One region of the Kribbella endophytica genome, then DNA from elsewhere that is predicted to be linked to it. Evidence: riboswitches for the same ligand, from Rfam matches in the RefSeq annotation. Region 1 holds a riboswitch; each other region holds the start of a gene.

Region 1 (4,227 bases):
GCTGGGCCGAGGTCCAGGTCGTCACGCCGACAAGCTCCCGAGTCCTGATGGAGACGGACTCGCTCGACGGCCCGCTGTTCTCACTCGGTGCCCTCGGCACCGAATTCCGCGTGGTCGGTCCGCCGGAACTCGCCGTGGCGGCGAAGGATTGGGCCACGAGGTTTGCGCGGGCGGTCAACGCAGCAGACTAGGCAAGGAACCCCACGCTGAGGAGTCCAGATGACGTTGGACCACCACTTCGTCCACCGGGTGGAACACTCGACGATCCAGTCCCGTTATCCGCGGACCATCGGGCGGAACGCCCGGCTCGGGAGCCATGGGAACGGCGGCGTCGACGACGTCGTGATCCTGCACACCGACACGGGCAAGACCGGCTGGGGCCTTGCGGCCGGGCCGATCCCCGAGGATGTGGTCGGGCGGTCGGTGGGCGAGTTGATCGATCCGGCAACGGGAGTCAGGGAGCCCGGCCTGCGCGGGCTCGACTTCGCGTTGCACGACCTGGCGGGACAGATCCTGGATCTGCCGGTGCACGCAATGCTCGGCAGCCAGGGCGCCCGGACGATCCCGATTTACGACGGGGCGATCTACTTCGCGGACCTCGATGATGAGCCCAGCGGAGTGGACGCCGTACTGGCGCACTGCGCGGCCGACGACGCGGCGGGCTATCGCGCGTTCAAGCTGAAGATCGGGCGCGGAAACCGCTGGATGGAACGCGCCGAGGGCGACGCGCGCGACATCGAGGTGACGCGGGCCGTGCGCGCGGCGTACCCGGAGCACGGGATCCTGGTGGACGCCAACGACGGGTACGACTGCGACGGGTTCATCACCTATCTGGAGGCGGTCGCGGACTGTGACCTGTACTGGGTCGAGGAACCGTTCCTCGACGACGCGGCCGATCTGGCGAGGCTCAAGAAGCACCTGCAGGGGACGCAGACCCTGATCGCCGAGGGAGAGTCCGACCCGGACCTCGAGCCCCTCCTGGAGATCGCGGCCAACGGCGACATCGACGTACTGCTGATGGACGTGGTGTCGTTCGGCCTGACCAGCTGGCGCGAGGTGATGCCGCGGATCACCTGCCAGGCGTCGCCGCACGCCTGGGGACTACCGCTCAAGACCCTGTACGCCGCACAGCTGGCCGCGGGCCTCGGCAACGTCCCGACGGTCGAGGGCGTGCCCGGTACGACGGACGGTGTCGACACCAGTGCGTACCGCTGGGAGGACGGCAATCTGACCGTCCCGGACCGCCCCGGATTCGGCCTGACACTGACCTGAGGCCCGTGCGCTGTCAGCACCACCGGCCTTGCGCGCCCGGCCGCGCCCCGCTTAAGGTGCGACCGACAACTGAACACGCTGTTGATCCGCGGCGGGAGAATTCTGCCGCCGTGCAGGTGCCGTAGGAGCAAATCCTCCCCGGGAATCTCTCAGGCCCCCGTACCGCCGCGGTCAGGCAACTCTGGAAAGCAGCCGGACGTCCGGCTCACCGACGGTGCAAGCGAGGCCCGTACGACGGCCGCGCGGAAACTCTCAGGTCCGATACAGAGCGGGGAGGAACCCCGATCTCGTGGCGCGTGCCACCCGGATTCTGGAGTTCCTCATGGCGGGTTCACCCTTCACCGACCGGCACCTCGGCGTGCGCCGGGCGGCCGACGTCGAGCGGATGCTCAAGGACGTCGGGTACGACAGCGTCGACAACCTGGTCGAGATGGCCGTCCCGGCGTCGATCCGGCAGGACAAGCCGCTCGCGCTCGGCGAGGCGCTGAGCGAGGCCGAGGTCCTGGCCGAGCTGCGGCGGATCGCCGCGCTGAACAAGCCGGCCGTCCAGCTGATCGGCCAGGGCTACTACGACACGATCACCCCGCCGGTGATCCGCCGCAACATCCTCGAGGCACCGGCCTGGTACACCGCCTACACGCCGTACCAGCCGGAGATCTCGCAGGGCCGGCTCGAGGCGCTGCTCAACTTCCAGACCATGGTCCAGGACCTGGTCGCGCTGCCGGTCGCGAACGCGTCGCTGCTGGACGAGGCGACCGCGGTCGTCGAGGCCGTCCTGCTGATGCGCCGCTCCAACAAGAACGACGGCAAGACGGTCCTCGACGCTGATTGCCTGCCGCAAACAATCGAGCTGGTCCGGAGCCGGGCCGAGGCGCTCGGTCTCGAGGTCGAGGTCGCCGACCTGTCCCGGGGCCTGCCCGAGGGCGACCTCAACGGTGTCGTCCTCCAGCAGCCCGGTGTCTCCGGCCGCGTCCGGGACCACTCCGCCGTGATCGCGGCCGCGCACGAGCGCAAGGCGATGGTCACCGTCGCCGCCGACCTGCTCGCGCTGACCCTGATCGTCCCGCCCGGCGAGCAGGGCGCGGACATCGCCGTCGGCTCGACGCAGCGCTTCGGCGTCCCGCTCTTCTACGGCGGCCCGCACGCGGCGTACATCGCCGTCCGCAAGAACCTCGAACGATCGTTGCCCGGTCGCCTCGTCGGCGTCTCGAAGGACGACGCAGGCCGTACGGCGTACCGGCTGGCGCTGCAGACCCGCGAGCAGCACATCCGCCGCGAGAAGGCGACGTCGAACATCTGCACCGCGCAGGCCCTGCTCGCCGTCGTGGCCTCGATGTACGCCGTCTACCACGGGCCGGACGGCCTGAAGGCGATCGCGGAGACCGTCCACGGCCATGCCAAGACCCTGGCCGCAGCGCTGTCCAAAGCCGGGTTCGACGTCCTGCACACGAGTTTCTTCGACACGATCACCGTCAGCACCCAAGGCCGTGCCCAGCAGTTCATCGCGAAAGCCGAGGCCGAGGGCATCAACCTGCGACACATCGACGACGACCTGATCGGGATCTCGGTCGACGAGACGACAACGGCCCAGATCGTGCGGGACGTGCTGGGAGTCTTCGGTGCCTCGGGCAACGATGACTTGGAAGGTTTCGAGCTAACGACGCAGCGGACCTCGGAATACCTCCAGCACCCCGTGTTCAACACGCACCGCTCCGAGACCCAGCTCCTGCGCTACGTCCGCAAGCTCTCCGACCGCGATCTCGCGCTGGACCGCACGATGATCCCGCTCGGCTCCTGCACGATGAAGCTCAACGCGACCGCCGAGATGGAGGCGATCTCCTGGCCGGAGTTCGCCTCGATCCACCCGTTCGCACCGGACTCCCAGACGGCGGGCTGGCGTGAGCTGATCGCCGAGCTCGAGGCGAACCTCGCCGAGATCACCGGGTACGACGAAGTCTCGGTCCAGCCGAACGCCGGATCGCAGGGCGAGCTGGCCGGCCTGCTCGCGATCCGCGGCTACCACCTGTCCCGCGGCGACGACCAGCGCACGGTCTGCCTGATCCCGGCGTCCGCGCACGGCACCAACGCGGCGTCCGCCGTACTGGCCGGCATGTCGGTCGCGGTCGTGGCGACGGCCGCCGACGGCAGCATCGACCGCGCCGATCTCGACGCGAAGATCGCCCAGCACCAGGGCTCGATCGCCGCGATCATGATCACCTACCCCTCCACCCACGGCGTGTACGACGCGGACGTGCGCGAGGTGTGCGACGCGGTCCACGCGGCCGGCGGTCAGGTGTACGTCGACGGCGCGAACCTCAACGCGCTGGTCGGTCTGGCCCAGCCCGGCCAGTTCGGCGGCGACGTCTCACACCTGAACCTGCACAAGACGTTCTGCATCCCGCACGGTGGTGGCGGGCCCGGCGTCGGGCCGGTCGCGGTCAAGCAGCACCTTGCGCCGTTCCTGCCCAACGTCTCGGCCGCGCCGTACGGATCGGCCGGCGTACTGCCGATCTCCTGGGCGTACGTGAAACTCATGGGCGCCGAGGGACTCCTGGAAGCGACGCGCTCGGCGCTGCTCGCGGCGAACTACGTCGCCAGCCGGCTCAACGAGTTCTACCCGGTCCTCTACACCGGACCCGGCGGGCTCGTCGCGCACGAGTGCATCCTCGACCTGCGCGCGCTGACCGCGAAGACCGGCGTCACCGCCGAGGACGTGGCCAAGCGCCTGATCGACTACGGCTTCCACGCGCCGACGCTGTCCTTCCCGGTGGCCGGCACGCTGATGGTCGAACCGACCGAGTCCGAGGACCTCGCCGAGCTCGACCGCTTCGTCGACGCGATGATCGCGATCCGCGCCGAGATCGACCAGGTCGCGGCGGGTGACTTCAGCGTCGCCGACAGCCCGCTGCGCAACGCCCCGCACACCGCCGCCGCGGTGATCACCTCGCACTGGGA
Region 2 (4,227 bases), on a different contig from region 1:
CACGCACCGGCGACACTGATCTGACGGCGCAGTCGGCGTCGGAGGCACACGCCGACGCGGCTGCCGCAGCGGGGGTGCAGGGCCTGCTCTTCGACGACGACCTGCGCCCGATGCCGGAGGATGTCGGCTTCCGCGGCCCGACGGCCTGCGCGGCCGCGGGCATCACTTACCGTCAGCTCGACTACTGGGCCCGCACCGGCCTGGTGTCGCCGTCGGTCCGCCCGGCCACCGGCTCGGGCACGCAGCGGCTCTACGGCTTCCGCGACGTTCTTCTGCTCAAGGTGATCAAGCGGCTGCTCGACGCCGGCATCTCGCTGCAGCAGATCCGGACCGCGATCGCCCACCTGAGCAAGCGCGGCATCGACGACCTGACCCAGATCACGCTGATGAGTGACGGCGCCTCGGTCTACATGTGCACCTCGCCCGACGAGGTGATCGATCTGCTGGCCGGCGGCCAGGGAGTGTTCGGCATCGCCCTCGGTGGTGTCTGGCGCGAGGTCGAGGGTTCGCTGTCCGAGCTGCCGACCGAGCGCGCCGACGGCAGCGACGACGAGTCCGGCTCGCACGCGAACGACGAGCTCGCCGCTCGCCGCCGCGCCCGGATGACCGGCTGAACCACCCACAGCAAACAGTGCGCCCACTCACCGCGGAGACCTTGCGTGGTGTGTGGGCGACTTTGTTGTTACCCCTCGACGCCGACGACACGATCGACTTCGCCCGCCTCGAGACCCAGCTCGACCACCTGACCAAGGCGGGGCTGGACGGTCTGTACGTGCACGGTACGGCGGGGGAGTTCCAGACCCTGACCGAGGACGAGTACGACCGGATCAACGCCCTCCTCGCCGCGGGCACCGACCTCCCGTTCCAGATCGGAGCGAGCCACCCCTCGGCTCAGCTCCAGCTCGATCGCGTACGACGGGCCGCCGCGCTTCGTCCTTCCGCGATCCAGGTGATCCTGCCCGACTGGCTGCCGCTGAACGCCGGCGAGGCGCTGACATTCCTCGACCGCGTCGCCGAGACGGCGGGCGGCGTACCGCTCGTGCTCTACAACCCGCCGCACGCGAAGACGCAGGTCGGGCCCCGGCAACTCGCCGACCTGGCGCGCGCCGTACCGACGTTGATCGGGCTGAAGAGTGCCGGGGGAGACGCGGAGTGGTTCTCCCGAGCGCGCGACTCCGGCCTGTCGCTCTTCGTCCCCGGTCACTTCCTCGCGAGCATGACGCCGCTCGGCGCGGACGGCAGCTACTCGAACGTCGCCGCGCTCTCGCCGACCGGTTCCGTCAGGTGGTACGAGCTGGTCGAGACCGACCACCAGGCGGCACTCGACGTCGAACGGCGGATCGCGGAGTTCTTCGCCCAGCACATCGCGCCGCTGCAGGCCCGAGGCCTGTCGAACCCCGCGCTCGACAAGTTCCTCGCCGCGGTCGGCGGCTGGGCCGACGCCGGGACGCGCATGCGCTGGCCGATGGCCTTCGCCGATCCGGAACTGGTCGGACCCGCGCGGGTGACCGCGCGGCGGCTGCTGCCGGAACTCGACGAGGGCAACTGGTAACCTCGGGGTTGCCGTACACAGCACTCGGGAGAGTCCCAGGTTCGCCTGGGCGCCGAAGGGGCAATTCCTCCCCGGAACCTCTCAGGCCCATGGACCGGGTGCCGCAGGCGACTCTGAAGCGCGCTCGCCGCGTGACAGAGGGGGAGGCCACCGGCAGACCTGTCAGCAACGGAGCCTCCACTCATGACTGAGCACGACATCTCCCCACAGATTTCGGCGACCTTCGCCGACCGTCACATCGGTCCGCGCGCCGACGAGGTCGCCCGGATGGTGCAGACCCTCGGGTACGCCGACGTCGACGCGCTCGTCGACGCCGCCGTACCGGCCTCGATCCGCTCGACCGAGCCGCTGCGGCTGCCCGAGCCGGCCTCCGAGGTCGACGCGCTGACCGAGCTCCGTCAGCTGGCCGCCCGCAACACCGTGGCCACCTCGATGATCGGCCAGGGCTACTACGGCACGTTCACCCCGTCGGTGATCGTCCGCCGCCTGGTCGAGAACCCGGCCTGGTACACGGCCTACACGCCGTACCAGCCGGAGATCTCCCAGGGCCGGCTCGAGGCGCTGCTGAACTTCCAGACCGCCGTGTCGGACCTGACCGGCCTGCCGACCGCGAACGCGTCGCTGCTCGACGAGGGCACCGCCGCCGCCGAGGCGATGACCCTGGCGCTCCGATCCAACCGCAAGTCCAAGAGCAACCGCTTCCTCGTCGACGCCGACTGCTTCGCGCAGACGATCGCGGTCGTCGAGACCCGCGCCGAGGCGCTCGGCATCGAGGTCGTCGTCGCGGACACCACCGACGGCCTGCCGGACGGCGACTTCTTCGGCTTCCTGGTCCAGTACCCGGGCTCCGGCGGCGTCGTCCGCGACCTCAAGCCGCTGGTCACCGCCGCGCACGAGCGCGAGACGCTGGTGGCCGTCGCCTCCGACCTGCTCGCGCTGACGTTGCTCGAGGCACCGGGTGAGGCCGGCGCCGACATCGTCATCGGCTCGTCGCAGCGCTTCGGCGTACCGCTGTTCTACGGCGGACCGCACGCCGGCTTCATGTCGGTCCGGGCCGGCCTCGAGCGGTCGTTGCCCGGTCGCCTCGTCGGCGTCTCGGTCGACGCCGACGGCGCCCCGGCGTACCGGCTGGCCCTGCAGACCCGTGAGCAGCACATCCGTCGTGAGAAGGCGACCTCCAATATCTGTACGGCGCAGGTCCTGCTCGCCGTCGTCGCGTCGATGTACGCCGTCTACCACGGCCCCGACGGGCTGAAGGCGATCGCCGAGCGCGTCCACACCAACGCCGACAGCCTGGCCGCGTCGCTGCGCGCCGGTGGCGTCGAGGTCGTGCACGAGCAGTTCTTCGACACCGTCCTGGCGCGTGTCCCCGGCCGCGCCGCCGACGTCGTCGACACCGCCCGGCAGAACGGGATCTGGCTGCGTCTCGTCGACGCGGACCACGTCGGCATCTCCTGCGACGAGAAGACCGACGCTGCCGCGCTCGGCCTGGTCTGCAGCTCGTTCGGCGTCCGGTACGACGCATCGCTGGCCGGTGGCAACCTGTCCGAGGCCGTCGTCCGGACGTCGGACTTCCTGACCCACCCGGTCTTCAACACGCACCGGTCCGAGACCGCGATGCTGCGCTACCTGCGCAAGCTGTCCGACTACGACTACGCGCTCGACCGCGGCATGATCCCGCTCGGCTCGTGCACGATGAAGCTGAACGCGACCACCGAGATGGAAGCGGTCACCTGGCCCGAGTTCGCCGACGTGCACCCGTTCGCGCCGATCGAGGACGCGGCCGGGTACGTGAAGCTGATCGGCCAGCTGGAGCGCTGGCTGGCCGAGGTGACCGGCTACGCCAAGGTCTCGATCCAGCCGAACGCCGGGTCGCAGGGCGAGCTCGCGGGCCTGCTGGCGATCCGCGGCTACCACCGGGCCGAGGGAAACGAGGAGCGCAACGTCTGCCTCATCCCGTCGTCGGCGCACGGCACCAACGCCGCCTCCGCGGTGATGGCCGGGATGAAGGTTGTTGTTGTCAAGGGCAACGATGACGGCACCATCGACCTGGACGACCTGCGGGCCAAGGCGACCGAGCACGCGGACAAGCTGGCCGCGATCATGATCACCTACCCGTCCACGCACGGCGTGTACGAGGAGAGCGTGACCGAGGTCTGCCAGATCGTGCACGACCACGGCGGCCAGGTGTACGTCGACGGCGCGAACCTGAACGCCCTGCTCGGCCTGGCCAAGCCGGGCGAGTTCGGCGGCGACGTCTCGCACCTGAACCTGCACAAGACCTTCTGCATCCCGCACGGCGGCGGTGGCCCGGGTGTCGGTCCGGTCGCGGTCGCCGCGCACCTGGCGCCGTACCTGCCGAACCACCCGCTTCTGGGCCAGGCCGGTCCGGACTCCGGCGTCGGCCCGATCTCGGCGGCGCCGTTCGGCTCGGCCGGCGTGCTGGCGATCTCCTGGGCCTACATCCGGATGATGGGCGCGGAGGGTCTGACCTCGGCGACCAAGGCCGCCGTCCTGACCGCGAACTACGTCGCCAAGCGGCTCGAGAACGCGTTCCCGGTGCTCTACACCGGCGAGAACGGCCTGGTTGCGCACGAGTGCATCCTCGACCTGCGGCCGATGACCAAGGAGACCGGCGTCACCGTCGACGACGTCGCGAAGCGGCTGATCGACTA
Region 3 (4,227 bases), 3.0 Mb from region 1:
CGGCCACGGCCTGCTGCGGGTCGACGGCCGCTGGCGTCTCGCGCTCGACAACAAGGCGTTCGGCGTCGGCGCGCCCAACATGGCCCGTCTCGTCCGCGACGCCCAGGCGCACGTCGTACTGGCGCGTGGCGAACTCGACCCGATGAACACCGACACCGAGCTCGCCGCCCTGCACGACCGCGTCGTCACGCTGCCGGGCCTCGGCCACAACGCCCACGTGGAGGACCCGTCAGCACTCGATCACGTTGACGGCCAGGCCGCCTCGTGACGTCTCCTTGTACTTGACCTTCATGTCGGCGCCGGTCTCGCGCATCGTCTTGATCACCTTGTCCAGCGTGACCACGTGCACCCCGTCCCCGTGCATCGCCATCCGGGCCGCGTTGATCGCCTTCACCGAGGCCATCGCGTTCCGCTCGATGCACGGGATCTGGACCAGCCCGCCGACCGGGTCGCAGGTCAGGCCGAGGTTGTGCTCCATCGCGATCTCGGCCGCGTTCTCGACCTGCTCCGGCGTCCCGCCGAGCACCTCGCACAGCCCGGCGGCAGCCATCGAGCAGGCCGACCCGACCTCGCCCTGACAGCCGACCTCGGCGCCGGAGATCGACGCGTTCTCCTTGTAGAGCACGCCGATCGCGGCGGCCGCCAGCAGGAACCGGACCGTGCCGTCCTCGGTCGCCCCCGGGACGAAGCGGCGGTAGTAGTGCAGTACGGCGGGAATGATGCCCGCGGCACCGTTCGTCGGCGCGGTGACGATCCGGCCGCCGGAGGCGTTCTGCTCGTTCACGGCGAGCGCGAACAGGTTCACCCAGTCCATCACCTTGAGCGGGTCGACCGACCACTTGTCGCTGCTCAGCTTCTGGTGCAGGCCGTGCGCGCGGCGCGGGACCTTGAGGCCGCCGGGCAGGACGCCCTCGGTCTCGCAGCCCTCGTCGACGCAGTCCTGCATGACCTGCCAGATGTGCAGCAGGCCCTCGCGGATCTCGGACTCGGTCCGCCAGGCCAGCTCGTTGGCGAGCATCACCTCGCTGATCGGCAGCCCGGACTCGCGGCACCGGTCGAGCAGCTCGGCGCCCGACAGGAACGGGTACTTCAGCGGCGTCCGGTCCGGGACGATCCGGTCACCGGCCGCCGCGTCCTCGTCGACGACGAACCCGCCACCGACCGAGTAGTACGTCCGTTCACGCAGTACGACGCCCTCGGCGTCGCGGGCGACGAAGGTCATCCCGTTCGGGTGGTACGGCAGCGCCTTGCGGCGGTGCATCACCAGCTGGGAGTTCTCGTCGAACGCGATCTCGTGCCCGCCGGCCAGCCGCAGCGTCTTGGCCGCGCGGATCGCCTCGACGCGCCCCTCGACCGAGCGGGTGTCGACGGTCTCGGGGTCCTCGCCCTCGAGTCCGAGCATGACGGCCTTGTTGCTGCCGTGCCCGTGCCCGGTCGCGCCGAGCGAGCCGAACAGCTGCGACTCGACGGCCGTCGTCCGGGTGAGCAGGCCGTCGGCGGCGAGGCCGACGGCGAAGGTCCGGGCCGCGCGCATCGGTCCCACGGTGTGGGAGCTCGACGGGCCGATCCCGATACTGAACAGGTCGAAAACGCTGATCGCCATCTGGAGGTTCCTTCCGGTCGTCGTTGACCGATCGGTGTGCCTCCCCGCTCTGTCAGACGTGCTGTCTTCCAGAGGTGCCTCGCCCGTGCGGTGAGGGTGCCTGAGAGATTCTTGGGGAGAGTTGCTCCTACGGCGCCCGGGTCGGTGCCCGGGTCTCTCCCGCACGGGTTCATGCGGCGTGTGGTGCTGACGGTCGCGACGGTACGGCGGACCCGCGCTCCCCGTCAATCCGGCCGTGCACTCCACAGAGGGAGAGCGTTCCCCCGCACGGGGGATCCCTCGGAAGCACCACCACCACAAGCTGAACACATGACGACGAGCACGCATCCGCACGACCACGCACCGGGCGAGACGACGACGCCGCGGTGGATGCGCTGGGCACCTCTCGTCTCAGCCGGGCACGCGGCGGCGTACGGGCTGGTGCGGTTGTGGTTCGCCACTGGGCACGCACCGGACTGGGAGCTGCCCGGGAGCGACCTGCTGATCTCCTACTGGCTCTCGCTCGCGTTCTGCGTGCTGAGCGCGGCTCTGCTCGTGCTGCCGGTGTCGCGGGTGACCATCGGGCTCACCTGGGCAGCAGCCGCCGGCTGGGTCGCCGTGTGCGGCTTCGCGCTGCTCGACGTCGTCGCCGCCGTACTGCCCGGCCTCGGCATCCCCTTCGACCCACTCGGTCTACTCAGCCGCCTCGGCGGCCTCACTGGCGCGGCACTGCTCGCGGCGACCGCTCTGGCCAGGCAACGACAGCTCGACCCGTCCTGCCTGCGCTGCAGCGGCAGCCGCCGACCGGTGACGTCCACACCCCGCTGGGCCATCGCCGGAGCAGCCGTCGCCGCAGCAGGCTGCCTCATCCGCCTGGCGGCTCAGGCGGTCGTCGGGTTCGGCAGCACGCCGTACGACGCGGGCTCGGCGGTGATCCTCTTCGAGACCGGTTTCCTGCTCGCCGGCCTCCTGCTCCCGCTCCTACTGGTCACCCGCGCCAGCCGGATCTTCCCGCGCTGGATGCTGCTGCTCCCCGGCGGCGGACTCGGCGCCGGCATCACGGCGTACTTCGGCGTCGGACTGCTCCAGATGTTCGCGGCAGTGCTGCAGCACGAGCCGATCTTCGGGGACATCGACCTGCCCGAGGCGTTCTTCTGGGTCGCCGTCCCGGCCTACGTGCTCTGGGGCGCGGGACTGCTCGCCGCGACGTACGGCTACTACCTCCGGACGCGCCGGCCCTGCCGCGGCTGCGGCCGGTGAGTCAGCCGAGGCGGTTGGTGCGGGCTGCCCACAGCTCGAAGAACCAGGTGAACAGCGGCGGGATGCTGGCGGCCAGCGCGAGCAGCGTGGTCGTCCAGGTCCAGCGCAGCGGCTTACGGACGACCGCGACGGTCAGCACGTAGGCGACGAAGATCCCGCCGTGGATCGGCCCGAAGATCTGGACGCCGATCTCGTTGTCCGACAGCACGTACTTGAACAGCATCCCGATCAGCAGCCCGGTCCAGGAGATCGCCTCGGCGATCGCCACCACCCGGAACCAGGTCGCATGCTTCGAACCAGCCGGCGCGTCCACGGCTGCAACAGTCTCGGTCATCAGACCAGTGACCCTAACAACCCCACCCAACCCGCTCCCGGGTTCCCTCCGGGTCGCCACCGGATGCCGCTCAGGGTCGGCGCGGCGAAAGATCGTCCCAATGAAGAGACCCATTGTTTGGTGTGCGGCCGCGGCCGCCGTACTGGCAACGTTGACTGTGCCGGCTGCCGCGGCGCCGTCCGTCGACTGGGCAGCTTGCCAACCCGAGCCCGGCGACACCCCCGAGGACATCGCCCTCCTCCCCGGCTCCGAGTGCGCGACGCTGACCGTGCCGATCGACTGGAACAAGCCAGGCGACGGCACCTTCGAGCTCGCCGTCGCCCGGCGGAAGGCTCAAGGCGAGCGCGTCGGCGTACTGGTGTTCGGCCCCGGCGGGCCAGGCGACTCCGGCGTCGAACGGATCCGCACCGGTATGAGCAGGTTCAGTCAGCAGCTCGAGGACCGCTTCGACGTCGTCAGCTTCGACCCGCGCGGTGTTGCCCGCAGCAACGCGGTGAAGTGCTCGGCCGCACTCCTCGCGCGCCAACCCTCGCCGATCCTCAAGAGCCAGAGCGATTTCGACGCGACCATCAAGTACAACCACGACCTGGCCACGGACTGCCGCAAGAACACAGGCCCGGTCTACGACCACCTCGACACCCTGCAGACCGTGCGCGACGTCGACGCGATCCGCGCTGCCCTGGGTGAGCAACGGATCTCCTTCCACGGCAGCTCGTACGGCACGTTGGTCGGCCAGCAATACGCCCAGCGCTACCCGCAGCGAGTACGCGCGCTGGTGCTCGAGAGCGTCTTCGACCACGGCCGCGCGACGACCGGCGAGTTCCTCGACGAGCAGGCCTGGGCGGGTCAGGACTCGTTCGACGAGTTCGTGAAGTGGTGTACGACGGCAACGACCTGCGCCCTGCACGGCCAGGACATCCACGCCCTCTGGGACCGGCTCCTCGCCCGCGCCGACCGCGGCGAGCTCCCGGATCCGCAGCGCCCGTCGTACCCGATCGCCCCGTTCCAGCTGAGCTTCGTGACGTTCCGGACCTTCTACGGACCGGACTGG

Evidence for each region. A riboswitch is a leader RNA that binds a small molecule or an ion and turns the genes downstream of it on or off. The one in region 1 is predicted to bind glycine.
Region 2: linked by a shared signal. The riboswitch ahead of gcvP (aminomethyl-transferring glycine dehydrogenase) and the one ahead of gcvP (aminomethyl-transferring glycine dehydrogenase) in region 1 are both predicted to bind glycine.
Region 3: linked by a shared signal. The riboswitch ahead of ACYVIO_RS02990 (L-serine ammonia-lyase) and the one ahead of gcvP (aminomethyl-transferring glycine dehydrogenase) in region 1 are both predicted to bind glycine.

The regions. Positions count from the first base shown of each region.
Region 1 is NZ_BAAGUR010000001.1:3,584,929-3,589,155, forward strand. Features, by position in the region: gene ACYVIO_RS17215 (helix-turn-helix transcriptional regulator) at 1-191, shown strand, start outside; gene ACYVIO_RS17220 (mandelate racemase/muconate lactonizing enzyme family protein) at 220-1,272, shown strand; glycine riboswitch at 1,355-1,447, shown strand; glycine riboswitch at 1,448-1,549, shown strand; gene gcvP (aminomethyl-transferring glycine dehydrogenase) at 1,595-4,227, shown strand, end outside.
Region 2 is NZ_BAAGUR010000002.1:1,236,968-1,241,194, forward strand. Features, by position in the region: gene ACYVIO_RS24240 (MerR family transcriptional regulator) at 1-614, shown strand, start outside; gene ACYVIO_RS24245 (dihydrodipicolinate synthase family protein) at 665-1,552, shown strand; glycine riboswitch at 1,568-1,659, shown strand; gene gcvP (aminomethyl-transferring glycine dehydrogenase) at 1,736-4,227, shown strand, end outside.
Region 3 is NZ_BAAGUR010000001.1:618,305-622,531, forward strand. Features, by position in the region: gene ACYVIO_RS02985 (alpha/beta fold hydrolase) at 1-268, shown strand, start outside; gene ACYVIO_RS02990 (L-serine ammonia-lyase) at 230-1,603, opposite strand; glycine riboswitch at 1,682-1,775, opposite strand; gene ACYVIO_RS02995 (hypothetical protein) at 1,913-2,842, shown strand; gene ACYVIO_RS03000 (DUF3817 domain-containing protein) at 2,844-3,176, opposite strand; gene ACYVIO_RS03005 (alpha/beta hydrolase) at 3,277-4,227, shown strand, end outside.